4 regions of the Carboxydocella sp. JDF658 genome follow, and region 3 is predicted to be linked to each of the others. Evidence: riboswitches for the same ligand, from Rfam matches in the RefSeq annotation. Region 3 holds a riboswitch; each other region holds the start of a gene.
What was found. Region 3 has a riboswitch for cyclic di-GMP ahead of JDF658_RS10865 (hypothetical protein). Riboswitches for the same ligand answer to the same signal wherever they lie in the genome.

Region 1 (7,350 bases), on a different contig from region 3:
GGGTGGAGGAGTTTTCCCTGCCGACTAACGGGGCAGCAGTAAGTGCAGACCAGGGGCGCCTGGCAGTGGATTTCGGCAATGCCAGCTTGCCGGCCAATGCCTTGCTGTATGTTAAGACCTATGAAGAGCCTCCTTTTATCGTTAGGGGAGAATTGTTAAGTCCGGTTTATGATCTGGTTCTGTCCTTCAAGCCGCCACAAGCCTTCAAAATTAGCTTTAAGCTGGATCAGAGCAAAGTTCAGGGTGAAAAAAATATTTATCTCTTCGAATTTAAAGGCAATGGTCAAAAACTGAAAGTCCGGCAGCAAAATTTTGATGCTGCTACCGGGACCATTACTGCCAGTATTAAACGAGGCGGTTTATACGGGGTAGTAGCTGTGAAGAACAGTTTCCCCGATACTGCTAAACACTGGGCCAGAGGGGAGATCGAAAAAATCGCCGGGTTGGCCGTAATCGATGGAGATGAGCAGGGATACTTCCGGCCAGAGCAGCCGGTTGCCCGGGCAGAAGCGGCTAAAATGCTGGTGGAAGCCACAGGAGCAGAAATAGAGGATAGCGCCACTGCGACCTTCTCTGATGTCCAGAGTTCGGCCTGGTATGCGCCCTATGTGGCTGCAGCGGCCAAAGCCGGACTGATGCAGGGGTATCAGGGCAAGTTTCGGCCAGGGGATAAGTTAACCCGGCAGGAGCTGGCAGTGATCCTGGAACGGGCTTATGGGAGCAAAATCAAGGGCGGAAATGGCGGTAAGCTGGAGAGCTACAGCGACCGGCAGCAGGTAGCCACCTGGGCGCAGGGAGCAGTGAACAAACTGGTGGAAGCCGGCATCCTGAAAGGACGGAAAAAAGATAAACTGGCTCCGGCAGGAGTGACGACAAGAGCTGAACTGGCAGCATTGCTGGCCAGATTGATGTCATAAGGGAAAAAGCGGTACCAGGCCGTAAGGCGAGGTACCGCTTTTGCAGTTTATCGGTATTCTTCCGCCCGGTGGTAGCGGTAGAACTGGCTGTAGGACATGGAGAAGTAGAGGGTTTGGGCACGCGGGATAAATCGGTTGCCCGCCAGGTAACCGGCATCCCAGGTAGGGTCCAGGGGTTGCCATTTGCCGTCCAGCAGGACTTCGGCCCAGGCGTGTTCGTACCAGACGCGGTCATAGGCCTGGCCCACCACTACCCTGGCCGGCAGGTTAGCGGCGCGCAGGAGAGCTACCGTCAGATTGGCATAATCCAGGCAGAGGCCCTTGCGGCTGGCCAGGGTGGCCAGGGCGCCTGAACCGGGACCATAAAGTTGCTGGCTGCTGAGGCGAACAGCATCATAGGCTATATTGCTGGTTACCCAGCGGTAAATATTATAGGCTTTTGGTCTGGCGCCAGCGTTTTTGCCAGCCAGATCCTGAGCCAGTTTACGCACAACGGGATGGTCGCTTTCCACGCCACTGCCAGGCAGGAGATAACGTCGGTCCGGCAAGTCGATAGCTTCCAGACGTGCTTCAGCCTCGACCTGGTAGAGGAAAGCAGCACCGGCCGGGAGATAAACGGTCAGGTAATACTGGCCGCTGCCAAAGCGCAACCAGAAGGAACCAGTGATAGCACCGTTACGGACCGGGAAGTAATAGGCGGCGCGGTCATCGCCGCGACGGATTTCCACCAGTACCTGTCCGGCAGGCAAGTTCTGACCCTGAATCAGCAATTGTCCCGGTTGAGCGGGATTGATTTTTACCTTTACCAATTCGGAAGTTAAGGGTTCCAGCCACCTGACACCAGGCTGGGCAGCTGCCCAGGCCGGCACTGCGGCTATTAGCCAGAGCAGAAACAGGAGAATCAGACTCACGCTTCGCTTCCTCATAAAATATCGCCCCCAGCGGGAAGGGAAAGCCGGGGGCGCGTACAGTAAAGGGTGGGAAAGAAACAGCCTGCTTTCCACTGGAAAGCAGGCTGCTCAAAATGGCTATAGTGCCATTACCCTTTGCCATATGAGCAGCCTGGCAATCATAGTTCCCGACGGGAACCTTAGACCCATGGCTTTGCGCCCCAGGCTTTCGCCTGGTTTGCCCGTTGTCTTCTGTTCTTACCCAATATATTCGGGGTTAAATGGAAAAATCCTGCCTCTGGCAAGAAGTTCTAATTTAATAGAAAAATCGCCAATTTAACGACAGCGGAATATAATGCAACAAAAAGACAGAGGAGGCAAACCGGATGGAAGGCAAGAAGCGTTATATTCTCAAACTGGAAGAACGTTACTGGCGACGGCGGCGTGAAGGCTTACTGCGCTCTCTTTCCGGCAAGATAGTCCGCAGTTTTGAAACTATGCCTTATCTGGTAATTGAATTGAACCAGACTGAAGTTGAGCAGATACGGAACCTGCGCGGGGTAATGGAAGTTTTTGAAGATGAACAGGCCACCACCCAGGAACAGCAAATACCCTGGGGGGTGGCGGTGCTGGCAGGCCCGCAGGTGGCGAGCCAGCTGGGGGTCAATGGTTCAGGAGTAAGGGTAGGGGTGCTGGATACAGGAATTGATTTACAGCATCCTGATTTGAAGGTGGCCGGAGGGATTGCGCTGACAGGGGACAGCTTCCAGGATGATAATGGTCATGGCACCCATGTGGCCGGGATAATAGCGGCTCAGGACAATAGCCAAGGGGTAGTCGGGATTGCCCCGGGGGTCGAGCTCTTTGCTATCAAGGCCCTGAACAGTGCGGGGAGCGGCTGGTACAGCGACATAGCGGCTGGTCTGGAATGGGCCATCAAAAACCGGCTGGATATAGTCAACCTGAGCCTGGGAGGAAAACAGAACAATCCCCTTTTGCGGTATGCGGTGAAAAGAGCAGCCAGAGCGGGAATCCTGCTAATGGCTGCGGCGGGCAATGCTGGGAACGAAGAAGGAAAAGGGGATACCGTTCTCTATCCGGCCAGGTATCCGGAAGTGATGGCCGTAGGAGCGATTGACCGTCAGTGGCAACGGGCTCCCTTTTCCAGCACTGGCCCGGCCCTGGATCTGGTAGCGCCGGGGGTGGAGATTCTCAGTACTATACCGGGGGGAGATTATAAGGTGATGAGCGGAACATCGATGGCCAGTCCCCATATCACCGGGCTGGCAGCCTTATTGAAATCCGCCTATCCCAGGCTGAAAGCGAAAGAGATCAGGCAACGGCTGACAGCTGGTGCAATTGATCTGGGCAGTAAAGGATGGGACAGCTGGTATGGCTATGGGCTGCCCACTGGCATCCAGGTTCTGGGCAAAAGAAAACCCCGCTAAGCGGGGTTTTCAGTTTGCGGCCAGCAATCTTTGCAGACCGGCCAGGGTGTCACTGACCAGCAGGGCCAGGGGTTTGCTGAGGGCCTGGATTTGCTGCTGGGGTGGTAAAGTGGTCAGGGGTTTTTGCAGTAATAGTTTTTGCTCTGCTTCTGGCAAGCGATAGAATTCGTAGAGGAAGCGGGCAGCCAGCTCATTGCGATTCCAGCCCACCAGTTTGTTGACGATGATCACAGTCAGTTGCTCTCGACCGGTATCAGGGGTGAGGTCCGGCAAAAGGGCCTGTATTTGCGCATCAGGAACGGTTTTGAGTTGAGCTAGCACCATCTGATCCAGCTGGGCCCGGCTCAGCTGCTTGGCCTGGCTGGCCAGGGCCAGAGCCACCGTTTCCGCACCGGTAGTACCGGGTTGCCGGGCCTGCAGCTGGGCGACAGGAGCGACCGGTTTCTGGTTAACCGGGGCGGGAGCCGGCGGGGCTGGTGTGGCTTTTTTGGCAGCCGCCTCTTTGATTTGTTCCTCCAGCTCCTGCCATTGCTCCACACTGAGCAGGCCCTTGTCCACAAATTGCAGTAACTGGGCCTGAGACAAGCCTCCCTGCTGATAGAGGGGCAGTAAATCCGAGGTAGTAAGCCGGCCCTGGGTTAGGAGCAACTGAAAGGTATCGAAGTTTTCCCCGTTGATTTTCCCTCTGGCTACAGCCTGCAATTCTCGCATGCGCTGCCGGGCCTGTCGGGTCTGTTCTGCCAGGGTTATTACTTCAGGATGGTCGACAGTGCTGGCCGCCTGGGCAGCGGTGATACTTGGACCGCGAAAGTTTTTGTAGTAGTTGAGCCAGTGGGGATCGGTGGACCATTCGCTTTTATACTGGTACCAGTATACTGCGGTTGACAACCAAAAGCAGGCGGTAAGCCCCAGAGAAATCAGGGTTGGGCGGATTTTGCGCCTTTCCAGTAAGAGCAGGCTGAGGATGAAAGCTATTAATGATAGGACAACCAGAGTCAAGAAAATATATAAGGACAACAGTCTCACCCCGATTTATGTTTATATATTCAAATTTTAACATAAAGCGAAGATATTATATGTCGAAATATGATAGAGAAAAGAAGGAAAACTGAAAAATTTTCGACAAAAAACGAGAAAATTTGTCGATAAAAAAATAGAATTGCATACACAATTCGACATAAAATCAGGGGGGATTTAGTTATAATAAAAAATGATAAAAATGATTTTAAATAAACGAGGAGGCATGACAGTGCAGCTGGAAGAGGAAATTGACCTGCGCGAGCTGGGGCAAATACTGTGGAAACACAAATTGCTTTTAATCGTAATCCCTCTGATTGCGGTAATAACCAGCGGGATTCTCAGTTTTTTTGTGTTGCCACCGGTATATGAGGCATCAGCGACCTTACTGGTTAATAAAGGTGGCCAGAAATTGATTCGGGATGACTATACCAGCTTGCTGGCTGCCAAGGAGCTGGTGAAAACCTATAACGAAATTGTGAAAAGCCGCACAGTGGCGGAAAAAGTGGCCCAGAATCTGGGCGGGGAACTGAAACCGGAAGAAATCCAGGAGATGCTGAAAGTTAGTTTGCTAAAGGATACCATCATGCTGACCATCAGTGCCGAGGATACCAACCAGGAACGGGTGGCTCATCTGGTGAATACTGTCGCCTATGTTTTTGCCGATCAGATCAAGGATATGATGGCGGTAGACAATGTGAAGGTGGTTGACCCGGCGGTACGGCCGGAAAAACCCATCAAGCCAAAAAAGGCGCTGAATATGGCTATGGCTCTGGTACTGGGGTTAATGGTAGCTGCGGGCTTGATCTTCTTGCTGGAATTCCTGGATGACAGTCTCAAGACACCGGAAGATGTAGAAAAATATCTGGAAATCCCAGTGCTGGGCATCATTCCCCGCCGGGATTAAGGGAGGGCAGATAATGGAACGGCTAATCGTGGACAAGGAACCGAAATCCCCCGTAGCGGAAGCATACCGGCGGCTGCGCACCAATATCCAGTATGCCAATGTGGCCCATGAACTGAAAACAATACTGTTTACCAGCGCTGGCCCGGGTGAGGGGAAGTCTTCGGTAGCGGCCAATTATGCCGCCCTGGTGGCCCAGCAGAAAAAGGAAGTAATCCTGGTGGATTGTGATTTGCGCAGGCCCAGTTTGCACAGGATCTTTGACTTAAAAAACAGCCGGGGATTGACCAATGTCATGACCCATGATTTTGAACTAAAGGATGTTCTGCAGACTACCAGTGTGCCCGGGTTGAGGGTACTGACTTCTGGCCCGATTCCCCCCAATCCGGTAGAATTGCTGTCAGCAGAAGAAATGGAAAGTATACTGAGAAAGTTAAAAGAGATGGCAGATCTGGTGGTCATCGATACGCCGCCCATCCAGGCTGTAACGGATGCTCTGGTGCTGGCACCGAAGGTAGATGGGGTGGTGCTGGTGTTGATGGCAGCAGCGGTGAGCAGACAGCAGGCCCGACTGGCCAAAGAAGGGATTCAGCGGGTCGGGGGACGACTGCTGGGGGCTGTGTTGAATGGGGTGGAAATGAAGAAGGGTAGCTACTATTACTACAATTATCATTATAGCTATGGGGTGAGCGAATAGAAAACAGGAAGGAGAGGGGAAGAGAGTGGGGATTATCCGCAAAAGAGAACTTATCCGGGAGCTGATCTGGCTGGCCCAGGTACCGGTAGTCGGTGCAGCTGTGTTGACAGCAGCTATATTTCGTTTTGGCTGGATCGGGGCTATACCTGTCAATGATCGCTTGTTTTCCTTTTCAGCTGCTGTATTGTGGCTGCTGGCCGTCAAACTGGCGGAAGATAACCGTTTGATCTGGCAGGAACCGGGAAAGCAAATGATGCGCTTGCTCAAAACCTGGCTGGCATATATTTTTGCCTTGCTGGTGTTACTGGTAGGGATTAAGCTGGATATCAGCCGGGTGTTTCTGGGGGTATTTTCACTCTCGTTGCTATTATATAGCCTGCTTGCGCGTTTTGGTCTGCTCTGGTATGCCCGGCAGAGTCAAAAAGAGGACAGGGTGCGCGTTTTGCTGGTGGGCAGTGGCGAAATGACCAATTATGCCGTGCGGCATATAGAAGAGAAAACGGGACAAGATGTGCAGATTATCGGAATCCTGGGAGAAGAGCAGCTTCCCGGCATCCGCTGGCTGGGCACCGTCAATGAACTGGGGCGGGTGCTGCATGAGGAAGTGGTGGATGAAATCCTGATCGCCATGCCGCTCAAGGATTATGAGGAATGGAAGTGGGTTATTGACCGGGGAGAAGAAGAAGGCAAAACGGTGCATTTGCTGGCAAACCTGGGTGAAAAACGGCTGATCAGAGGGCAGGCCGGTGAACTGGCGGATTTACCGGTGATTTCCTATATGCCGTCAAAGCAGAACATCTGGCAGAGGATGGCCAAAAGAGCTTTTGATGTAGTCTTTTCCTCCCTGGTGCTGATTGGAGGAGCGCCGGTTTTCTTGCTGATTGCTATCCTGATCAAGCTGGATTCCAAAGGCCCGGTCTTTTTCATTCAGCCCCGGGTCGGCCTGAATGGCCGGATCTTCAAGATGATCAAGTTCCGCACCATGGTGCCGGATGCGGAAGCCCGGCTGAAAGAAGTGGCCCATCTCAATGAAATGGACGGGCCGGTGTTCAAAATCACCAATGATCCCCGTATCACCCGAGTGGGCAGGTTCCTGCGCAAGACCAGTCTGGATGAGCTGCCTCAGTTCATCAATGTGCTGCTGGGGGATATGAGTGTGGTGGGACCGAGGCCAGCCCTGCCGCGGGAGGTGGCCCAGTATGATAGCCGCTATCGCAGGAGGCTGTCGGTGAAGCCAGGGATTACCTGTATCTGGCAGGTGTCGGGGCGAAATGATGTGAGTTTTGAAGAGTGGATGGAAATGGATATGGAGTATATAGATCGGGCCAGTTTGTGGCTGGATCTGGCGCTGGTGGTAAAGACGGTATTTAAGATGGCTGAGGGGAAGTAGAAGATATACATAGTTCTTGATTCATGGTGAAACTTAAGGAGATGAAAAATATGTTAAGGAATAAAACAATATTATGTCTATCTAGTA
Region 2 (7,350 bases), on a different contig from region 3:
TCTCGCTCAAGATCCCAATGCCCGGGTGGCCTGTGAGACTTCGGTTACAACCGGTCTGGTACTGGTTTCCGGTGAAATCACTACCAGCTGTTATGTAGATATACCCAAAATTGCCCGGGAAACTATTCGGGAAATCGGCTACACCCGGGCCAAATTCGGTTTTGACTGCGATACCTGTGCTGTAATCACTGCCATTGATGAACAGTCCCCTGATATTGCCATGGGTGTGGACAAGGCTTTAGAAGCTAAAACCGGGGAAATGACCGATGAGCAGATCGAAGCCATCGGTGCTGGCGACCAGGGGATGATGTTCGGTTATGCTACCAATGAAACCCCTGAATTTATGCCTTTGCCCATCAGCCTGGCCCACAAGCTGACCCGGCGGCTGGCAGAAGTGCGCAAGAGCGGGCTTTTGACCTACCTCCGTCCCGATGGCAAAAGCCAGGTTACCGTTGAATATGAAGATGACCGGCCGGTACGGGTGGATACTGTGGTCATCTCCACCCAGCACAGCCCGGATGTGGATCTGGAAACCATCAAACGGGATATGATTGAACATGTTATCAAACCGGTGATCCCGGCCGAATATCTGGATGAAAATACCAAATACTTCATTAACCCTACTGGCCGTTTTGTTATCGGTGGTCCGCAGGGGGATGCCGGTCTGACTGGCCGTAAGATCATCGTTGACACCTATGGCGGTATGGCCCGGCATGGTGGTGGCGCCTTCTCCGGTAAAGATCCCACCAAGGTTGACCGTTCTGGTGCCTATGCTGCCCGTTATGTGGCCAAAAACATCGTAGCTGCCGGGTTGGCGAACAAGTGTGAAGTGCAGCTGGCTTATGCGATTGGTGTGGCCAGGCCAGTATCCATCATGATTGAAACCTTTGGCACGGGCAAATTGCCGGAAGAAAAGCTGATTGAACTGGTGCGCAAGCACTTTGACCTGCGGCCGGCGGGTATTATCAAGACTCTGGATCTGCGGCGGCCCATTTACAAACAGACTGCTGCCTATGGGCACTTTGGCCGCAATGACCTGGATCTGCCCTGGGAGCGCCTGGACAAGGTGGAAGTCCTGCGGGCTGATGCCGGACTCTAGTTATTGCAGAAGAAATTACCCCGGGTGAGGGCCCGGGGTTTTCTTTTGGGACTATGGTCCTAAATTTTTTGGGACTGGTAGCAGGAATCCGTCTTTTTTAAGCGAATCTATTGATTAACACGAAGTAACAGGGGGAATAGCCCATGCCATCCCTGGAGGCACTGGACAAAGTTGTAAAAAATACCCTGCAAGCTATCGAAAACAGCAAACAACAAATCTACGATATTGCGGAAACAGCCCGCAAGGAAGTGGTACGGCTGGAACGGGAACTGGTCCTGCTGGAAAACCAGGTCAATGATGTAATTAAGGCGGTAGATATACTGGAATTGAAAGTCAAGCAGGCCAGGTTACGGCTGGCAGAAGTGGATAGCAGCCTGGGCAAATATTCAGAAGCGGAAGTAAAACGGGCCTATGATACTGCCAGTGAGCTTCAGACCCAATTGCTGCTGTTACGGGAACGGGAAAACCAGCTGCGCTCCAAACGGGACCAGCTGCAGGTGACATTGAAAAACATGCAGCAAACGGTAGCCAAGGCGGAGAATCTGGCTTCCCAGGTGGCTGTGGTCATGGATTTCCTTTCGGGAAGTCTGAATGAGGTCAACAATCAGTTAGAAGGGCTGGCACAAAAACAAAACCTGAGTATCCGGGTGATCAAGGCCCAGGAGGAAGAAAGAAAACGGGTGGCCCGGGAAATCCATGACGGACCGGCTCAGGCCATTGCCAATATTGTTTTGCGCATGGAATTTTGTGAGAAATTGCTCGAACTGAAGCCAGACAAAGTTAAAGGGGAACTGCAGAGTCTGAAAGAGCTGGTACGCAATACCCTGCAGGATATTCGTAAAATCATTTTTGACCTCAGGCCCATGGCTTTAGATGACCTGGGTCTGGTTCCGGCTTTGCGTCGCTATCTGGAGGATTATAAGAGCAAATATAATTTAAACACGGAATTTATCTTCTTTGGTTATGAAAGGCGCCTGGATAATGCGGTGGAAGTAGGACTGTTTCGCGTGGTCCAGGAAGCCCTCAATAATGTCTGGAAACATGCCCGGGCCAGCAAAGTTATAGTGCGGCTGGAAATGGGCCGGGATAGTGTTAACATCCTGATCAAGGATGATGGCCAGGGGTTTGATGTGGAACAAGCCCTGGCCAACAAGCAACGGGAGAGCCTGGGTTTGACCAGTATGCGGGAAAGGGTGGAACTGTTAGGAGGCACTTTCATCCTGCGCAGTCGACCAGGGCAGGGGACGGAGATTCTGCTGAAAGTACCGCTCAACGAAGGATAGGGAGGTTTAGCTATGGGGATAGTGAGGATTTTGCTGGTAGATGACCATCCTCTGATCCGGGAAGGCTTACGCAAGGTACTGGCTCTAGAGCCCAACCTGGAGGTGGTGGGGGAAGCGGGAGATGGGGCGGAGGCAGTGGCGAAGGCCCGGGAATGTCTTCCCGATCTTGTTTTGATGGATATCAACATGCCCCGTACTGATGGTATTCAGGCTATCCGCCAGTTGAAACAGCTGATGCCCCGGGTGAAGATCATCGCTCTAACAGTAGCGGTGGATGAACGGGCACCGGAGGTGATTAAGGCCGGGGTAGCAGGCTACCTGCTCAAGGACATCAGTGCTGATAACTTGCTGGCGGCAGTGGCCACAGTAACCGGGGGTGGAACCGTGATTGCTCCGGAGGTAATGGAAAAAATCAGCCACATGATGACCCGTCTGCAGGAACAACAGCTTTTGCAACAGCTTACCCGACGGGAAAGGGATATTCTGGGCATGGTGGCTCAGGGTTTGACCAACCGGGAAATCGGGGAAAGGTTGTTCATCAGTGAGAAGACTGTAAAAAATCATCTGACCCATCTTTTTAAAAAAATCGGGGTGGAAGACCGGACCCAGGCGGCGCTGTTTGCTGTGCGCATGGGACTGACCGAGGAACCCAATTCCTGAAGGCAGCATATCATGGCATAGACAAAAATCCCGGAGTGGGGTGGATTATATGTCATGGTGGCTGCCCTTTTTCTGTTTGCTGGGCTTAGTGGGCTTGCTGCTGTGGGGACTGTTTTACAGCCGCCGTCAACAACGGCAACCACAAATGAATGGGATTTCCGTGGTGCTATTGACCAGGAATAATGTGACTAATCTGGAAGGGGTGGTACGCTGGCTGCTGCAATACGAGTATCGTTATCACTGGTTGCTGCAGATTATCATCATTGACCAGGGGTCCTGGGATCAGACTCTGGCCATTGCCGATAAACTGGCGCGGGAACATTTTAATCTGCTGGTAGTAGAGCAAAAGTGGTTTCCGCTCATATCGCCTCGCCGTCTGGCCTATCTGGCAGCCCGCTACCAGCGGGTGGTTTTTCTGGATTTGCGGCAGCGGCAACAGGGGAAACGGGAATTGCAGACATTGTTGCGAATTTTTAATGAGCAGGCTTTTGGGACTTAAGATCCATAGACTAATACCCCTTCATTTATGTATACTAAAAGTAGGAGCCTGAAAGGCGAAGCGGAGGAGGGACCGGTATGGGAAAAGTTCAACGGTTTTGGCGGGAGGAGAAGGGGCAGGCTTTAAGTGAGTACACGCTGATTATCTCTCTGGTTGCAGCAGCTCTAGTATTATCTTTAATATTGTTTAAAGATAAAATTAAACCTTTGTACGAAAAAAACCATTTGTCTGGGACCTAAGTCCTAGAAAAATTAAAGCTGCGGTCCCATAGACATTTGTCCTAATTGGGTATATACTAAAATCAGAACAAGGCAATAAGACACAACGATAAAGGCAAACCCGGTGAAAGCCGGGGGCGCAAAGCCATGGGTCTAAGGCGTATAAGCGCTATGACTGCCAGGCTGCCGAATTGTGGAAGGTCGGTTTGTGACCCCCTTTCGCCGGGCAGCCGGTAAAAGGGGGTTTTTAGGTGTTGTGTCTTATGCATAAGGGTGAAAAAGAGCGAAGTTTAGCAAGGAGGGATTTGGTATGAACATCATCAAAAGATTGTGGAAAGAGGAGTCTGGTCAGGCAATGACCGAGTATGGTCTGATTATTGCTTTGGTGGCGGCGGCTCTGGTTGTAACGGTAATAGCTTTCAAGGATAAGATTAAGGCGGTATTTGAAGGACTAAGCTTTAGTGCTAGCTAAAAAAACCCCAAGGCCCTACGCGGTAGGCCGAGTGCCTCGGTGTAGGGCCCTATTTTTCCCGGGCGGAGGGATGAGTTTGTTCTGGGTTATCATCACACTTGCCATTTATTATGACTGGCGCTATCGGCGCATTCCCAACTGGCTGGTACTGTATACCCTGCCTCTGATCTGGGGCTGGCACTATTACCAGGGCGGTTGGCCTGAATTGAAAGGCTCTTTGCTGGGCTGGCTGGTTGGTCTGGGTCTACTAATCCTGCCCTTTCTGGTAGGTGGAATGGGTGCAGGAGATGTGAAATTCCTGGCGGCCATCGGTGCCTGGGCAGGGGGAAAAGTGGCGTTATATACTTTTCTGGCAGGGGCCATTCTAGGGGGACTTTGGCTGTGTGGCCGACTCCTCTGGCAACAGGGCTGGGCCGGGTTTAAACAAACCTGGTCTAAAGCAGGTGCCAGGCTGTTTGTTGGTCTCTTTACCGGCCAGTGGTGGAAGGAAGAAACCAGCCAGACAGATCCGACGGCTATCCCCTATGCCATTCCTCTCAGCCTGGGCTATTTACTGGTGACACTCTGGTTAGGTAGGTGAGGAAAATGGGGATGGGAAGAAAAAGAGGGGAAAGGGGACAGGCACTGGTGGAAATGGCCCTTGTTCTGCCTCTTTTATTAATGTTGCTCTTTGGCATTATTGAATTCGGTCGCATTTTCCATGCCTATCTGACGGTGAACAATGGGGCCCGGGAGGGGGCGCGTCTGGCAGTGGTGGGGGCCCAGGATACAGCTATTATCGCCAGGATTAAAGATACAGCTGTGGGCCTGGATAGCAGTAAACTGCAAATCACCATCGCTCCTGCCTATAGCAATCGCCTGCGGGGGCAACCGGTAACGGTGCAGGTTTCCTACCCGGTACAAATCTTTGCCCCCATTATCGGTGAAATTATCGGTAACCCCTATACAGTAAGTGGCAGTGTGCAGATGCGGATGGAGTAGGGGGGAGGAAAGATGAAGAGCAAAGAGAGCGGAGAAAGAGGGACGGCAATCGTGCTGGTGGCCCTGGCTCTGACGGGGCTGCTGGGGATGGTGGCGATGGTAGCTGATTTTGGCCAGTATTATCTCTGGGAAAACCGCCTGCAGACCATGGCCGATGCGGCGGCTTTGGCCGGGGTGCAGGAATTGCCGGATCATCCGGATGCAGCTGTGGCGGTAGCAGAACAATATCTGGCTGCCAATGGTGGTACAGAGTTACTTACGAAAGAGATTACCATTGGAGCTGATAACAAATCCATTACTGTGAATTTGAGCAAAGAAGTGAATTTTGCTTTTGCTCCGGTGCTGGGAGTAGAAAAAGGGCAGGTCAGCAGACGGGCGACAGCCCGGGTAGCCCCTGTTAAAGCCATGAAGGGTCTGGCCCCGCTGGCAGTAAAACAACAGAATTTTGTTTTTGGCCAGGAATATATCCTCAAAAACGGGGGCGGTGCTGGTGATAATGGCTGGTATGGGGCTGTTGCTTTAGGTGGACGCGGGGCTTCAACTTATGAAGATAATTTAAAATACGGTTACCAGGGAGTTATCGCTATTGGAGATATAATCGAGACGGAACCGGGGAATATGTCAGGGCCAACCCGACGGGGCATTCAGTACCGGCTGGGGACTATGACCGATAACAGTACCCCGGATAACATTGATCCCAACAGCCCCCGGCTTTTATATGTACCGGTAATTGACGATATACCCAAAAACGGTCGCTCTACCGCCCGGGTGGTAGGGTTTGCGGCATTTTTATTGAAAAATGAATTGCCCGGCAATGGCAATGATTGCCAAATAAAAGGTTATTTTGTCAGGGTCATTGTACCAGCAGAGCAACTGGATGACACTAGTGCTGGTTTCGGGTTATATGGGACCAGGCTGAGCGAGTAGGGGGAAAGAGCATGACACCGAAGAAATTGTTTGTTCTGGCTTTAATCTGCGGGCTGGGGGCAGCTCTGGCCACCAATTATTATTTGCAAACCATGAAAAAACAGATCAATAATGTAGTAACCGGCGAAGTAGTGGTTGCCAGGACGGAAATACCGGCCAAAACTGTGATCACCCAGGAGATGGTGGAAAAAAAGGTGTTACCGAAAGAGTATATTCATGCTCAGGCGGAACGGGATCTGAAAAAGGTAGTAGGCCGGATTACTCTGGATCGGATTGTGAGCGGGGAACAGGTTTTGGGGCCAAAACTGGTAGGCAAAGATGCCTACAAAGAAGGGCTAGCCTACACTGTACCTAAAGGTAAACGGGCCCTTACTATTGGAGTTAATAACATTACCGCATTGAATGGGCTGCTCAAACCCGGAGACCGGGTGGATGTGATTACCGTAATGAGTGTGCCGGTTATGGAAAACAACCAGGTGGTAGAGCGGCCTCTCGCCAAAGTTTATCTGGAAAATGTGGAGGTGCTGGCTGTTGACAGCCAGCTCACATCTGAGCTAAATACCCTGGAGCAAAAAGCGGAAAAAAGCAAAACCGATGGGGTAAAATCTGTGACCCTGGCGGTGACACCGGAGGAAGCGGCCAAACTGGCTCTGATTAACCGTAACGGGGTCATTCAGTTAGCCCTGCGTTCCCCTGTGGACCAGGATAAAAACAATGTGACTCCGTATCTTTCCACTGATTACAAGCTGAGATAGCGTGAGGGGGAAATCCCATGGGTAAGATCAGGATTATGATTGTGGATGATTATGCCGAGACCAGAGAAAATGTTAAGCGGCTCTTATATTTTGAAGACGATATGGAAATTGTCGGGGAAGCAGGAGACGGGAAAGAAGCGGTAGAAAAAGCGGAAAAACTGCGCCCGGATATTATCCTGATGGACATCAATATGCCGGTAATGGATGGGATTGAGGCTACAGAAACCATCTCCCTTCGGGTACCTACGGCGGCTATCATCATCATGTCAGTACAGGGGGAACAGGAATATCTGAAAAAAGCCATGATGGCCGGGGCCCGCGAGTATATGATCAAGCCTTTTTCCAGTGATGAATTGACAGAAACCATTCGCCGGGTGTATGACCTGGAGAAAAAGCGACGGGTCAACTTACATGTTGAAGATACGGCGAAAAAGCGGGAACCCCAGGTGGTAGTCG
Region 3 (7,350 bases):
TGTCCCTGACCCCCTGTTCAGCCGCCAGCTGCGCTCCCACCGGCCCATGTAAAAGCATGGGTACAGCCAGCCAGTCGGCATCCAGTTCCAGCCCCTGCTGCCGGGCCAGTTCCAGCAGCCGCTCCGGAGGATAATCGCGGGCGACATCATGCCAGAGGGCCGCCTGTTCCGCCTTTTCCGGCTCCAGTCCGTGGGTAAGGGCCAAACGGCGGGCCTGCCGCCGCACCCCTTCAATATGCTGCCAGCGTTCTCCTTTTACTTGTTGTTGGATAAAGATAACTGCTTCCATCCCGGTTAACCCCTGTTGACAGTTTTCTCCGCCCATTATAGCATAAACAGGCAAAATTGGCGAGTGCCTTGCATTTTCTCCCATTTTTCTTTATACTGACACTAAAAAAGGAGATGAGGGGGAGACGATGGTGGTACAAACCCTGCAAAATCCAGTTCATCAACGGATTCAGGAATTTCTGGATCAATTCCAGCTGGGAATAAAGGTAATCGAGTTTGAGGTCAGTACCGAAACCAGTGAGCTGGCTGCCAGGGCGCTAGGGGTGACACCGGCCCAAATCGCTAAAAGCCTGGTATTCCTGGCTGATGACCAACCCCTGCTGGTAGTAACCTGTGGCGACCTGAGGGTGGATACCAAAAAATTAAAGGCCCTGACCGGAGCCCGCAAAATCCGTTTTGCCAACCCCGAACAGGCCCTGCACTATACCGGCCATCCCGCTGGCGGAGTTTGTCCCTTTGCTCTCTCCCAGCCCCTGCCGGTATATCTGGATATCAGTATGCAGAGATTTCCGCTGGTCTATGCTGCTGCCGGTACTCCCAATTCAGCTGTGCCAGTAACCCTGGAGCAATTGCAGGTTATTACCGGTGGTCAAGTGGTGGATGTATGTTAAAATATTCTTTATCCAGTATTGACATTTTTAGTTTAATTGTAATAAATTATATAGTAGAATAAATTTGTGTTACACAATAAAATGCAAAACAGTCGATAAAGGCAAACCCATCGAAAGGTGGGGGCGCAAAGCCATGGGTCTAAGGCCCCTCCAGGGGCTATGATTGCCAGGTTGCCGAAGCTGGAAAGCAGCGAGCATATAGACGCTCTGCCTTTCCATGGGCTTTCCTGGAAAGGCTTTTTCTATTTTTAAGGGGGTATCTTTTCATGGAACTGGAATGCAAATGTGGTTATCTCCACGTCTCTATGCAGACACTGATCATCAAAAGAGAACCAATTACCGGCAAACGCCGCATCATTTGTTCTTATTGCGGCAAACAAATTCCTATCCGTACTGTTGAACCCAAAACGTTTAAGAATCTAGTCCGGAAAAATGGTACCGCTGGCTATAATGCTAATCTGCTATTTCATGGATAATAAAATAGGGAAGGGGATACAATTTCAATGGATATCAAGTACATCAGCCTGTTCGCTGCCAAATACTCGGAAATACCAACCAAAGAAGTCATGATTGCAGCGATCAACACAATCATCCAGGCTGTTGAAGCAAAAGACAGTTATACAAAACATCACTCCCAGAAAGTAGCAGAGTATGCCAGAATCATTGCCCTGGAAATGGATCTTCCACAAGAACAGGTGGAACAAATCTATCTGGCCGCACTATTCCATGATATCGGCAAAATCGGAGTACCCGACCAAATATTAAGAAAACCAGATAAATTAACAGAAGAAGAAATGACCCTGCTTAAACAGCATCCTTTAATAGCATGTCGTATTCTGGAAGGATTTGAAAGTTTCCGGGAACTATTGCCTGCCATTGCTCAGCACCATGAATACTGGAATGGAAGCGGTTACCCCTATGGCCTGGTTGGTGAAACCATTGATTTAGGCGCCAGGATATTAGCAGTGGCAGATGCTTTTGATGCAATGACCAGTGACAGAGTATACCGTCCAGGAATGTCCCAGGAACAGGCAATCGGGATATTAATTCAAGAAGCAGGTAAACAATGGGACCCGCAGGTAGTAAATTGCTTCGTTAATTGGTGGGAGAAAACTTTTAACCCTGAAGGACACCATGATTGGCAGTATAAACATATAGTAGCACTTTATAAAAATTTTTTGGAGGATGTCACAAACGGAAAGGTAAAGTTAATCAGCGATGAAGAAATTAAACACCACGAACTCGATTACACCTATTTCACGAAAGTTTTTATTCAAAGCGTTTTTGATATATCTCAGGCCAGACAAATGTTTAGCAACTGGCTGACAAAAATTTTAGTACCACCGCATAAGCAAAGGATCTATTCCGTGGTTTTTTCTGAGTTAATCACAAATGTTGTAAAGCATGCTGGCCGGGGCCATGTACAATGGGGGTTAGATAATAGCTATAACATCATTATTACCATTAGAGACGAGGGAAAAGGGTTTGTGCTGGAAAAATTGCCACAATCCATCCTAATTAATGGTTTTTCCACCCGGAACTCCCTGGGAAGAGGTCTGCCGCTGGTTTTTAATCAATGTGAACAATTGCTTATCTCCTATACTGGAAAGGGTACCTTTATTTCAGTAAAACTGGCCTGTGAAAAGATTGCTGAAAAAGAATTTTAAAAGAAGACTGCCGACGTAAAGGTCGACAGTCTTCTTTTACTTACTGTAATTCCCTGGGTTTGGCCTCATTTACAGTGATTGTACGTCCCTGTAGCTCGGCCCCGTTCATCGCCTGAATCATGCGATCGTCATCGGCATCGTTGACTTCCACAAAACCGAAACCGCGACTGCGCCCGGTTTCCCGGTCAGTAATAATCCTGGCCCCCAGCACTTCCCCATGCTGGGAAAAGGCCCGGATTAAGTCATCCTGTTTAATGGCCCAGGGCAAATTGCCTACATACAATGTTGTCACCATGGTAACCCACCTCTCCAAAAATAAGTCTGCCTTTCAGGCAAGTTTAGTATTTGAATGGTGGGCGCAAAGTATGTGAGCAAATTAAAACCGGTACAGGTTATTATTAACAATAAATTTTTCTACCTCGGGATGAACCAGATACTTGATGCTTTTCCCCCGGGCCACCCGGGCCCGTATGTCCGAGGAGGAAATAGCCAGAGAGGGCACTGTAAAGGGCCGGATTCGCTGTCCCAGCTGCGTTCCCAGCCGTCCCTGCACCTCCCGCAATTGCTCCAGCTCAAAACCCGGCCTTGTCACAGCAATAAAATGACATAAGGCCAGCAATTCCCGCACTCGGTGCCAGGTCAGAATCTCCAGCACCGCATCGGCCCCGGTGATGAAATAGAGCTCCTGGTAATTCCCCTGGTCCAGCAGCTGCCGAACCGTATCGTATGTATATGAAGGCCCTGGCCTTTCCAGCTCCAGCAGGCAGAGCTGAAAACGGGGATTGTCCGCTATGGCCAGCCTGACCATCTCCGCCCGTAGTTCCGCCGCTGTCACTTTTGCCCCCTGTTTATGGGGGGGCTGGCCGGAGGGAACGAACAGCACCCGATCCAGCCCCAGTTCATCCGCAACTTCCTGAGCCACCACCAGGTGGCCTAGATGGATGGGATCAAAAGTCCCACCCATCACCGCAACCCGCTTATCCATGGTCCACTCCTTGCCTCACATTACCAGCAATTCCCGATAAACACTCCAGACCCGATCTTCTAGATGCTGGCGACAATCTTTGCACACACACCAGCAGGCTTCTGTTACTTCCCCATCTGCCAGAATCCAGCTACAGACCAGGTCAGCCTGCCCTTCCCTGCCACACAGTTGACAGTTCTTGCACACCATGGCCTTTCACCCCTTTGTCGCCGATTTGTAATAACAGCATAAGCGACAAAGGGCTGTCCGGACCAGTTCTTTTCCGGCAACCGCCAAAAATACCCCCTGAGCAGCAGAAAAGAGACTTGTTCTGTCATGTACTATCAAAAAACAAAAATATCTCCCGTTTACTACCTGATTTGACCTTCACCATAAACAATATACTTGATGGTTGTCAATTCCGTCAATCCCATCGGCCCCCTGGCATGCAATTTCTGGGTACTGATCCCAATTTCCGCCCCGAAACCGAACTGGAAACCATCAGTAAAACGGGTGGAGGCATTTACATAGACGGCAGCCGCATCCACTTCCTGCAGGAAGCGCCGGGCAGTAAAATAGTTGCTGGTCACAATCGCTTCTGAATGTTTGGTACCATACAGGTAGATATGCTCCAGAGCCTCATCCAGGGAATCCACTACCCGGATGGCCAGAATCAGATCAAGAAATTCCGTGGCCCAATCGTCCTCAGTAGCGGGTTGAATCCCCGGCACCAGACTCCGGGTGACAGGACAGCCCCTCAGCTCTACCCCCAGCTCCGTCAGCCTTTCTGCCAGGCCGGGCAAAAATTCGGCGGCTACCTCCCGGTGGACCAGCAGAGTCTCCATGGCATTGCAAACCGCCGGCCGCTGGGTTTTGGCGTTGATCACAATTTCCTCCGCCATGGCCAGATCGGCTTCCGCATCCACATAAACATGACAGTTGCCCACCCCGGTTTCAATTACCGGCACGCTGGCATTTTCCACCACCGTGCGAATCAGCCCGGCACCCCCCCGGGGAATGAGGACATCCAGATAGCCATTTAAACGCAACATAACATTGACCGCTTCCCGGTCAGTGATTTCTATCAGCTGAATAGCCCCTTCCGGCAGACCCACCTCCCGGGCCGCTCGGGAAATAATCCGGGCAATGGCGGTATTGGAATGAATGGCTTCCGAGCCGCCACGCAAAAGCACAGCATTGCCGGTTTTCAGGCAGAGAGCAGCCGCATCCACCGTGACATTGGGCCGGGCCTCATAGATTATGCCCACTACACCCAGCGGCACCCGCATTTGTCCGATCTGTAACCCATTGGGGCGGGTCCACATTTTTACCACTTCCCCAACCGGATCCGGCAAAGCGGCTACCTGGCGTAACCCTTCTGCCATGTCGGCAATGCGCTTTTCCGTCAACAACAACCGATCCAGCAGGGCCTGGGAGAGCCCCTTCTGCCGTCCTGCCTCCATATCCTGGGCATTGGCCCGCAATATCTCATCTGACCGCTGTTGCAAAGCCTCGGCCATGGCCAGTAAGGCTGCATTCTTGACATCAGTGCTGGCAGCTGCCAGCTGCCGGGCCGCCTTCTGGGCCAGTTTGGCTTTTTCCACTACATACTGCCGTACATCCATCCTATACCCTCCCTATAAAACCACCAGATTATCCCGGTGAATCACTTCATCATAGTTTTTATGACCTAATAGCCGTTCAATCGCCTCGGTTTTCAGACCCTTGATCTGCTCCAGCTCAGTAGCACTGTAGTTGACCAGTCCCCGGGCGATCTCCCGTCCTTCCCGGTCCACCACCGTTACCACCTGTCCCTCGCTGAAGCTGCCCTCTACCGCTAGCAAGCCGCTGGCTAACAGACTCTTGCGCCCCTTAACCAGAGCGCGGACAGCACCGTCATCCACTACCAGCCGCCCTTTCACACCAGGGCTGAAGGCAATCCAGCGCTTACGGGCCTGCAGGGGATGGTCCTGGGGTTTAAACCAGGTGCCAACCTCCTCTCCGGCCAGGATATCCTGAATCACTCCGGGCCGGGAACCATCAGCAATTACCATAGCCGTTCCGGAAGAAACAGCGATTTTGGCTGCCTGGATTTTAGTCGCCATTCCTCCGGTACCCAGCTGGGTCCCCGCTCCCCCGGCCATAGCCTCAATTTCCGGGGTAATCTCCGCTACCCAGTTGAGCAAACGGGCATCAGGCTGGCTGCGCGGATCAGCCTCATACAGGCCAGCGATATCGGAAAGCAAAATAAGCAGATCAGCTTCCACCAGACTGGCCACCAGGGCGGAAAGGGTATCATTGTCCCCGAACTTGATTTCCTCCACCGCCACCGCATCATTTTCATTTATGATTGGAATTACTTCCAGCTTCAGCAGGGTAAACAGGGCATTGCGAGCATTCAGAAACCGGGAACGATGGGCCACATCCTCCCGGGTCAGGAGAATCTGGGCCACCGTCTGACCATATTCGGCGAACAATTTTTCATACATATGCAATAATATCCCCTGTCCCACCGCAGCCGCGGCCTGCTTTTCCGGGATGGTGCGAGGCCGTCGTTTCAAACCCAGCTTGCCGATCCCGGCCCCTACTGCTCCGGAAGTAACCAGAATCACCTGTAAACCCCGGTTATGTAAATCAGCCAGCTGGTGCACCAGCGCCTCCATGTGCTGCAGGTTGAGCCGCCCGCTACTGTGGGTCAAGGTAGATGAACCAACCTTGACAACTACCCTTTTTACCTGCTTCAGATATCTCTTTCTCTCCTCAACCATCTTGCTCCCCTCCACACCGTAAATCGCTTATCCGGGTAATTGAATTTGCGGCTTTTGGGCCGGTCGATAGAAGAGGAGATTGTGCCCGATCATCTGTACCAGCTCGGCCCCGGTACCTTCTGCCAGCCGGCGAGCAATGTCTTCCTTTTCTTCGAGACAGTTTTTCAGCACCCGGACCTTGACCAGCTCGCGGGCCTCCAGAGTTTCATCCAGCTGCTGAATGACAGTGGGAGTGACCCCACCTTTACCAATCTGAACGGTGACGGGTTCTAAACTGCCCAATCCCCGGAGATAGCGTTTCTGTTTCCCTGTCAATACCATGAATTTTGCACCTCATTCGTTTAAGTTTGGCTTATATTATACCATAAAAAAAAGGGTCTCTCCACCCCGGTAGTTATCATCTGCATACATCGTTTCCAATCCCAGCTAATATTATTTTATGGAAGGAGGTAAGTCCAATGATAAAAAACGGTTTTTTCGGATTTATCCTGGCTGTTGTGACTGTTGTCTGGCACCTACTCCATTGCGCTCTCCCGGTAATTTTACCTCTCCTGGTCAGCCTTGGTATACTAGTACCGCAGCACTGGCATTTAATCAGTATTCCATGGCCTGTTACCGCTCTGGCCTCCATCTGGATTATATATTATTTATTACGTCGGCGGATAATTATTTTTTACGTTAGAAAATAAAAAGGCAGGCTTTACTCCTGCCATTCAAATTCCATATCCATAATCCTGACAGTATCCCCTTCCTGGATGCCAGCTTCCCGCAAAGCCCGATCCACGCCCAGCACCTCCAGGATTTTCTGGAAGCGGCGTACTGCTGCCTCATTGTTGAAGTCAGTGCGATGGAAATGCTTCTCCACTTCCTGGCCGCCGATTACCCAAACGCCCTCCTCATCCCGCTTCAGGGTAAAGGGCTCCGTCTCTTCCACCCGGGTGACCTTGACCTCCTCCGGTTCTACCGCCTCCACCGCTTCTTCCGGCGGCAATTCCGGCAAACGCCGGGCCAGATATTTTACCAGTTCATCCAGGCCCTGTCCGGTCGCAGCG
Region 4 (7,350 bases), on a different contig from region 3:
CCCGTTACACAGAAGCTTCTCTGGTTAAGACTTTGGAGGAACTGGGGATTGGACGTCCATCAACCTATGCTCCGACCATCGAAACCATTCAGAAACGGGGCTATGTTACCAGGGAACAAAAACATTTTTATCCTACCGAACTGGGACAAATGGTAGTGGAGTTATTAAAACAGTTTTTCCCGGATATTATTGATGTGGAATTTACTGCAAAAATGGAAGAGGATCTGGATAAAATTGAAGAAGGGGAAAAGCGCTGGGTAGATGTAGTCCGTAGTTTTTATGAGCCTTTTCGAGAAGAATTGCAGCAGGCGGAAATAAAAGCTGAAAAAATTGTGGTAGCGGATCCGGTGGTTGAGGAAAAATGCCCTAATTGTCAGGCTAATCTGGTGATCAAAACCGGGCGTTTTGGTAAATTTTTGGCCTGTCCTAATTTTCCGGAGTGTCGTTTTACCAAACCCTTGCTGGAGGAAACGGGGGTATTGTGTCCTCAGTGTGGTGGTATGCTGGTGAAAAGGCGGAGCAAAAAAGGAAGAACCTTTTTTGGCTGTGTTAATTATCCGGAATGTGATTTTACGGTTTGGAACGAACCGGTACCGGAGAAATGTCCCCAGTGCTCTGCGCTAATGGTGAGAAAAAGCAAGAAAATAGCAGAGTGTATTAAATGCAAAACTAAGGCCCAGGTATCTTAGGAGGAAAGAAAGTGGCTACGATACAGGTTATTGGAGCGGGATTAGCTGGTTGTGAAGCCGCCTGGCAGGCGGCGAATCTAGGTGTAAATGTGGTTTTAAAGGAAATGCGGCCGTCTAAAATGACACCGGCCCATCATACCGGTTATTTTGCTGAGCTGGTTTGTAGTAACTCTCTGAGAGGCAATGCTCTGGAAAATGCTGTGGGTTTGCTTAAAGAAGAGATGCGCCGGCAGAACTCTCTCATAATGCAGGCGGCGGAAAAATATCAGGTGCCGGCTGGTGGGGCCCTGGCGGTCGATCGGGAGGGCTTTTCCCGTTACATAACGGAAACCATTCATAAACACCCCCGGATCACTGTTATTCAGGAAGAAGTAACCGCCATTCCGGAGGAAGGGATTGTGATTCTGGCTTCGGGGCCGCTGACTTCTGCTGCCCTGGCAGAGGCTATTCTGAAGTTTACCGGGGAAGATTATTTGTATTTTTTTGATGCCGCAGCCCCCATCGTAACCAGGGAATCTCTGGATTTCAGCAAGGTGTTTGCTGCTTCCCGTTATGGCAAGGGGCAGGGGGATGAATATTTGAACTGCCCACTGGACGAACAACAATATCTGAGATTCTGGCGTGAGCTGGTAGAAGCAGAGAAAGCACCGGTAAAGGATTTTGAAAAACAGATTTTTTTTGAAGGCTGTATGCCGGTAGAAGTGCTGGCAGCCCGGGGGGAAAAGACATTGCTCTTTGGGCCCATGAAGCCTGTAGGACTTATTGATCCCCGTACCGGTAAACAGCCTTATGCAGTGGTACAGTTGCGTCAGGATAATGCCGAAGGGACCCTCTATAACCTGGTGGGTTTCCAGACTCACTTGAAATGGGGGGAACAGGAGAGGGTTTTCCGCTTGATTCCCGGGCTGGAAAAGGCGGAATTTGTCCGTTATGGTGTAATGCATAGGAATACTTACATAAATTCCCCCAGAATTTTATTACCTACTCTGCAAACCAGGAAAAGGACGACTTTGTTTTTTGCCGGGCAGATTACCGGGGTCGAGGGCTATGTAGAATCAGCGGCAGCGGGCTTAATTGCCGGTACCAATGCGGCCCGTTTGGCCATAGGACAAGAACCGCTGGTCTGGCCCCGAACCACTGCCCATGGGGCATTGATTCATTATATTACCAGTGCCCGGCCGGATAATTTTCAACCGATGAATGTAACCTATGGCCTTTTCCCGGCCCTTGCAACCAGGATAAAGAACAAGAAAGAAAGAAATCTGGAACTGGCCAAACGGGCCCTGGCGGATTTGGAACAGTTCCGCTACCGATGGGGGTGATTGGTTTGTTAAAGGGAACGACGATAGCCGCTGTCCGTAAGCAAGGGATTACTGCTATGGCCGGTGACGGGCAGGTAACTTTCGGCAATGCCATAATTATGAAACACCAGGCCTGCAAAGTGCGGGAACTTTATGGTGGTAAAGTGCTGGCCGGTTTCGCCGGTTCGGTAGCTGATGCTTTTACACTTTTTGAAAAGTTTGAGAGCAAACTAGAGGAATTCAGAGGAAATTTAACCAGAGCCGCTGTCGAGCTGGCCAAAGAATGGCGGCGGGACAAAATCCTGATGAAACTGGAAGCCATGATGATTGTGGCTGATTTACAACAAATACTGATAATCTCCGGGAACGGTGAAGTGATTGAGCCTGATCAGCCATATATAGCTATTGGGTCAGGAGGCGCCTATGCAATGGCAGCCCTGAAGGGTTTGTATCATCATTCTGCACTGCCTGCAGATAGCATGGCAGAAGAGGCTTTAAAAATCGCTGCCTCTCTCTGTGTATATACCAATGAGCATATTACTGTGAAGCGGATAGGGGGGTAAGACAGTGCAGGAACTGACTCCTAAACAGATAGTACAGGAACTGGATAAATATATAGTGGGTCAGCATAAGGCTAAAAAAGCTGTGGCCATAGCACTGCGCAATCGGATTAGGCGGAAAAGGCTGCCCAGAGAACTGCAGGAAGAAGTGCTTCCTAAAAATATTATTATGATCGGTCCAACCGGAGTGGGTAAAACCGAAATAGCTCGTCGGATTGCCAAACTGGTGAATGCTCCTTTTGTTAAAGTGGAGGTTACGAAATTTACGGAAATCGGTTATGTTGGCCGGGATGTAGAGGCAATGGTAAGGGATCTGGTGGAAACGTCCATTCGCATGGTCAAAGAAGAAAAAATGCAGGAAGTGGAAGAACGCGCCTATGAACTGGCTGAGGAGCGGTTACTGGACATAATTGCCCCTCGAACTCAGCAAAATTTGAACCGCAAAAATCCTTTCGAATTGTTTTTTGGTAGCAATCAGGAAGAGCAGGAACCGGTACAGGTATCAGAACAAGATGAACTCCAGCGGGTTCATCAGCGCCAGTTACTAAAAGCAGGCAAGCTGGATAATATGTTGATTGAAATCGAAATCGAAGAAACTAACCGCCCGGTGGTGGAAGTTTTTTCGGGAAGCATTGAGGATATGGGTTTGAATATTCAGGATATGCTAAGCGGCTTCCTGCCCAGGAAGAAGCGAAAACGGAAAGTAACTGTAGCGGAAGCGAGAAGAATATTGATGCAGGAAGAGGCACAGAAACTCATTGATATGGATGAAGTGATTGCAGCAGCGATTGAGCGAGCAGAAGAAACAGGAATAATTTTTCTGGACGAAATTGACAAGATTGCAGCCAGGGAACAGACTGGTGGGCCAGATGTGTCGCGGGGTGGGGTTCAGCGGGATATATTGCCGATTGTGGAAGGTTCAACCGTCATGACCAAATATGGGGCCATCAAAACAGATCACATGCTCTTCATTGCTGCTGGTGCCTTTCATGTTGCGAAACCATCGGATTTGATTCCAGAACTGCAAGGAAGATTTCCAATCCGTGTTGAATTAGAACCATTGAGTGAACAGGATTTTTTACAAATTTTAATTGAGCCGCAGAACTCATTAATCAAGCAATATACAGCTTTGCTGGCTACAGAAGGCATAGAAGTTAAATTCTCTGAAAATGCCCTTGCTGAAATAGCGAAAATAGCTTATACTGTAAATGAAGAAACAGAGAATATCGGGGCACGAAGATTACACACTATTTTGGAAAAAGTTCTGGAAGATATTGCCTTTGCTGCTCCGGAAACTGAGGAAAAACATATTACTATTGATGCCGAATATGTCAGAAAAAAGCTGGCTGATGTGGTGCAAAATCGGGATTTGAGCCGATATATTTTATAAACACTATTCTTTGGAGGGACAGCAGGAATGGAAGAAATGGAAATACTTTTAGAGAAGACGAGGAAGATCAACCGACTTTTACAGAAAGCAGCGGGCAACCCTGTAGATTTTGAAGAAATGGCCAAAGTTTTGTGTGATTGTGTAGATGCCAATGTTTACATTGTGGGAAGAAGAGGAAAAGTACTGGGCCATGCGTTTATGAAAAAATTCGAATGTGACACCATGGTTCAGATCGTGGAACAGGCAGAGCGGTTTCCTGAGGCATACAATGAGGCTCTGCTTAAAGTTTCTGATACTTGTACTGATTTTCACCAGCGGGCCAACACCTGTGTTTTTGAAGGCGGGCATACCTGTATATTCAGTGGGAAGCGTACAACGGTAGTTCCCATACTGGGTGGCGGTGACCGCCTGGGCACTCTGGTCCTGGCTAAATTTAATACTGAATTCAGTAATGCCGATTTAATCCTGGCCGAATATGGTGCGACTGTTATTGGAATGGAAATCCTCAGATCTAAAGCCGAGCGAGTAGAAGAAGAAGCAAGGAAAAAAGCGGCTGTTCAAATCGCTCTGGCTACCCTGTCCTTCTCGGAACTGGAGGCAGTTGAGCATATTTTTGAGGAACTGGGCGGGGAAGAAGGATTGCTGGTGGCCAGCAAAATTGCTGACCGGGTAGGTATTACGCGTTCGGTAATTGTAAACGCTCTGCGAAAATTTGAAAGCGCAGGTGTGATTGAGTCCAAATCCCTGGGAATGAAAGGCACTTATATCCGGGTATTAAATGATCGGCTGCTGGAAGAACTAAAAAAGCTAAAACACTAATTTTTAGAAAACGATGAAAAACCACCTTACTGGTGGTTTTTTTTCTTGTCTTTCCAGCAACAAATACTATATTTTTTAAGGTAAAGCTTGATATTTTATTGATAAGAGAAAGGAATTTCGCCAGCTGCGGCGAATATATAATGCGACATAAGATGACAAAAAAAGAAGAAAAACGAAAATGGTTAAACAAAAAGCAATAATATGGGACTAAAGTCCTGTCCTTTGCTCAGGGCAACTTGGTCGAAAGGCCAAGACGCAAAGCCACGGGCCTGTAGCTCAGATGAGTATGGCAGCCGGGTTACCAAAGGGTTCTCTTGCCCTGGCCTCTGCCGGGTTTATTTTTTGGAGGGATAGCGAGATGATCGAGCGCATTCTCAATCTTTCGACAATCAATTTTTTAGAACGGGGTCTGGATGCAGCCAGCCTGCGGCATCAGGTTTTAAGCAATAACATTGCTAATGTGAGCACACCTGGTTTTAAACGCAGTGATGTGGTTTTTGAAGAGGTTCTGGCTGCAGCGTTAGGACAGGGAGAAAAGACTACCCTTGCAGGTGTCAGAACGGATGCTAAACATTTGCCCATTGGTTCTGTCCCAATTGTGGCTGTTCAACCTCAGCTTGTCCGGCAGGAGGATACTTCTCTCCGAAATGATGGTAACAATGTAGATATTGATTTGGAAATGGCTGAACTGGCGAAAAACACCATTTATTATGAAGCTTTATCCAGACAAATTGGAGCGGAAATTGCCAAGCTGAAATATGTGATCTCCGAAGGGAGGCGCTAATTAATGAGCTGGTTTGACAGTCTGGAAATCAGTGCTTCAGGATTGACGGCCCAGAGGTTGCGGCTAGATGTTATTTCCAACAATCTGGCTAATGTTAATACTACCAGAACGCAGAACGGAGGCCCTTATCGGCGGCAAATGGTAGTTTTTGCAGAGCGGGCCGATGAGCTTACCTTTGCCCAGGCTTTACAGAATGCTCTGGGGCAGCAAAAACCTGTTCCTGCGGGAAAGGGAGTTAGGGTAGTTCAGGTTGCAGAAGACCAGAGTCCTTTACCCAGAGTTTACAACCCCCAGCATCCGGATGCCGATAACCAGGGGTATGTGACAATGCCGAATGTGAATGTAGTGACGGAAATGGTAGACATGATTTCAGCTACGAGAGCTTATGAAGCCAATGTTACCGCCTTGAATGCTGCTAAGTCCATGGCGGTCAAGGCTCTGGATATTGGCCGTTAATTAGCGGAAAAGGGGTGAAAGAATGAAAATCGAAGCAATCCAAAGCAGCGGATTGGCTCAACCCCTGGGGTTGGATAAAACAAAAACTGTTACTAACAGTGAGGGTCCCAGTTTTAGTGAAATACTGGCTGCCAATTTGGCCAAAGTGGATGAGTTGCAAAAACAGAGCGATGCCGCCAGGATGCAACTCTTGACCGGTCAGGCCCCTGATTTGCACACCGTAATGATTATTGGGGAAAAAGCTAATCTGGCTTTGCAATTAACGGTACAAATACGCAATAAGGTAATTGAGGCCTATCAGGAAATCATGCGCATGCAGGTATAAAAGTTAAAGGTTAGTGAGGAAGGTGGATATGAAAGAGTTATATGCCAAAGTCAGGGAAAAACTGATGCAATTCTGGCAACAGGCCAACCAAACCCAGAAAATACTGGCCCTGGCGGCGGCAGTGACTGTTGTTGTAGCCATTGGGGCGATTTTGTATTTTTACCGGCAGCCTGATTATCAGCCCCTTTTTACTAACCTGGAAGCAGCCGACGCTGGTGCCATCACAGCCAAACTGGATGAGATGAAAGTGCCATATCAGGTTTCAGCGGATGGCAAGACCATCCTGGTACCCGCTGACCAGCAAGCTTCTATTCGCTTAAAACTGGCCAGTGATGGTGTACCTACTGGTGGCGTGGTGGGTTTTGAATTATTCGACCAGCCTAAATTCGGGGAGACAGATACCGATCGTCAGGCCAAATACCAGCGGGCATTGGAAGGAGAACTGACCCGCACTATCATGCGAATGAATGAGGTTGAGCAGGCGCGGGTTCATATTGTATTGCCGCAGAACAGTTTGTTTGCCCTGGAGAACGAACAGGAAGCTAGAGCGGCAGTAATGCTGAAACTGAAACCCTACCAGAAATTAAAAGAAGAGCAGGTAGTGGGCCTGATCCGTCTGGTAGCCAATAGTGTTAAAGGTTTAAAGCCGGAAAATGTAACAATTGTTGATTCCAATATGCAGAGTTTAAGTGATGATATTAATCTGGGCAGTGAAGAGAAAAATAGTTCGAAGCTAACAGCATCCCAGCTGGAATTAAAACAGCAGCTGGAAAAGGATATGGAAAAATCAGCCCAGTCTATGCTGGACCGGGTTTTTGGACAGGGTAAGGCAGTGGTTAGAGTGACTGCTGAACTGGACTTTGACCGGGTTGAAATCAACAAAGAGGACTGGGGAGATAAAGTAACGCGGTCAGAGCAGATTCAGGAAGAAAACCAGAAGGGCAGCAGTACTATTCCGCAGGGAGTTCCCGGAACGACCACAAATATCCCCGGTTATCAGCAAATAACTCAGCAGAATAACAGCAG

Region 1: it holds a riboswitch for cyclic di-GMP, as region 3 does, so the genes downstream of both, JDF658_RS01865 (transglutaminase family protein) here and JDF658_RS10865 (hypothetical protein) in region 3, are expected to answer to the same signal.
Region 2: it holds a riboswitch for cyclic di-GMP, as region 3 does, so the genes downstream of both, JDF658_RS08265 (Flp family type IVb pilin) here and JDF658_RS10865 (hypothetical protein) in region 3, are expected to answer to the same signal.
Region 4: it holds a riboswitch for cyclic di-GMP, as region 3 does, so the genes downstream of both, flgB (flagellar basal body rod protein FlgB) here and JDF658_RS10865 (hypothetical protein) in region 3, are expected to answer to the same signal.

What each region holds. Positions count from the first base shown of each region.
Region 1 is NZ_BDLR01000005.1:110,293-117,642, forward strand. Features, by position in the region: gene JDF658_RS01860 (S-layer homology domain-containing protein) at 1-917, shown strand, start outside; gene JDF658_RS01865 (transglutaminase family protein) at 965-1,843, opposite strand; cyclic di-GMP riboswitch class I at 1,971-2,060, opposite strand; gene JDF658_RS01870 (S8 family peptidase) at 2,194-3,255, shown strand; gene JDF658_RS01875 (hypothetical protein) at 3,265-4,272, opposite strand; gene JDF658_RS01880 (YveK family protein) at 4,505-5,179, shown strand; gene JDF658_RS01885 (CpsD/CapB family tyrosine-protein kinase) at 5,193-5,873, shown strand; gene JDF658_RS01890 (sugar transferase) at 5,899-7,263, shown strand; gene JDF658_RS01895 (glycosyltransferase) at 7,314-7,350, shown strand, end outside.
Region 2 is NZ_BDLR01000045.1:43,026-50,375, forward strand. Features, by position in the region: gene metK (methionine adenosyltransferase) at 1-1,099, shown strand, start outside; gene JDF658_RS08250 (sensor histidine kinase) at 1,243-2,382, shown strand; gene JDF658_RS08255 (response regulator transcription factor) at 2,395-3,042, shown strand; gene JDF658_RS08260 (glycosyltransferase family A protein) at 3,092-3,541, shown strand; gene JDF658_RS14235 (Flp family type IVb pilin) at 3,619-3,780, shown strand; cyclic di-GMP riboswitch class I at 3,864-3,950, shown strand; gene JDF658_RS08265 (Flp family type IVb pilin) at 4,070-4,231, shown strand; gene JDF658_RS08270 (prepilin peptidase) at 4,308-4,811, shown strand; gene JDF658_RS08275 (TadE/TadG family type IV pilus assembly protein) at 4,823-5,212, shown strand; gene JDF658_RS08280 (TadE/TadG family type IV pilus assembly protein) at 5,225-6,139, shown strand; gene cpaB (Flp pilus assembly protein CpaB) at 6,151-6,894, shown strand; gene JDF658_RS08290 (response regulator) at 6,912-7,350, shown strand, end outside.
Region 3 is NZ_BDLR01000082.1:851-8,200, reverse strand. Features, by position in the region: gene yqeK (bis(5'-nucleosyl)-tetraphosphatase (symmetrical) YqeK) at 1-289, opposite strand, end outside; gene JDF658_RS10870 (YbaK/EbsC family protein) at 417-899, shown strand; cyclic di-GMP riboswitch class I at 990-1,078, shown strand; gene JDF658_RS10865 (hypothetical protein) at 1,166-1,375, shown strand; gene JDF658_RS10860 (HD domain-containing phosphohydrolase) at 1,403-2,566, shown strand; gene JDF658_RS10855 (RNA-binding protein) at 2,607-2,861, opposite strand; gene nadD (nicotinate-nucleotide adenylyltransferase) at 2,943-3,551, opposite strand; gene JDF658_RS14625 (hypothetical protein) at 3,567-3,740, opposite strand; gene JDF658_RS10845 (glutamate-5-semialdehyde dehydrogenase) at 3,902-5,155, opposite strand; gene proB (glutamate 5-kinase) at 5,168-6,298, opposite strand; gene yhbY (ribosome assembly RNA-binding protein YhbY) at 6,326-6,619, opposite strand; partial or broken gene obgE (GTPase ObgE) at 6,999-7,350, opposite strand, start outside.
Region 4 is NZ_BDLR01000060.1:42,332-49,681, forward strand. Features, by position in the region: gene topA (type I DNA topoisomerase) at 1-689, shown strand, start outside; gene trmFO (FADH(2)-oxidizing methylenetetrahydrofolate--tRNA-(uracil(54)-C(5))-methyltransferase TrmFO) at 701-2,011, shown strand; gene hslV (ATP-dependent protease subunit HslV) at 2,017-2,553, shown strand; gene hslU (ATP-dependent protease ATPase subunit HslU) at 2,558-3,940, shown strand; gene codY (GTP-sensing pleiotropic transcriptional regulator CodY) at 3,977-4,759, shown strand; cyclic di-GMP riboswitch class I at 4,980-5,065, shown strand; gene flgB (flagellar basal body rod protein FlgB) at 5,118-5,543, shown strand; gene flgC (flagellar basal body rod protein FlgC) at 5,547-5,999, shown strand; gene fliE (flagellar hook-basal body complex protein FliE) at 6,022-6,324, shown strand; gene fliF (flagellar basal-body MS-ring/collar protein FliF) at 6,353-7,350, shown strand, end outside.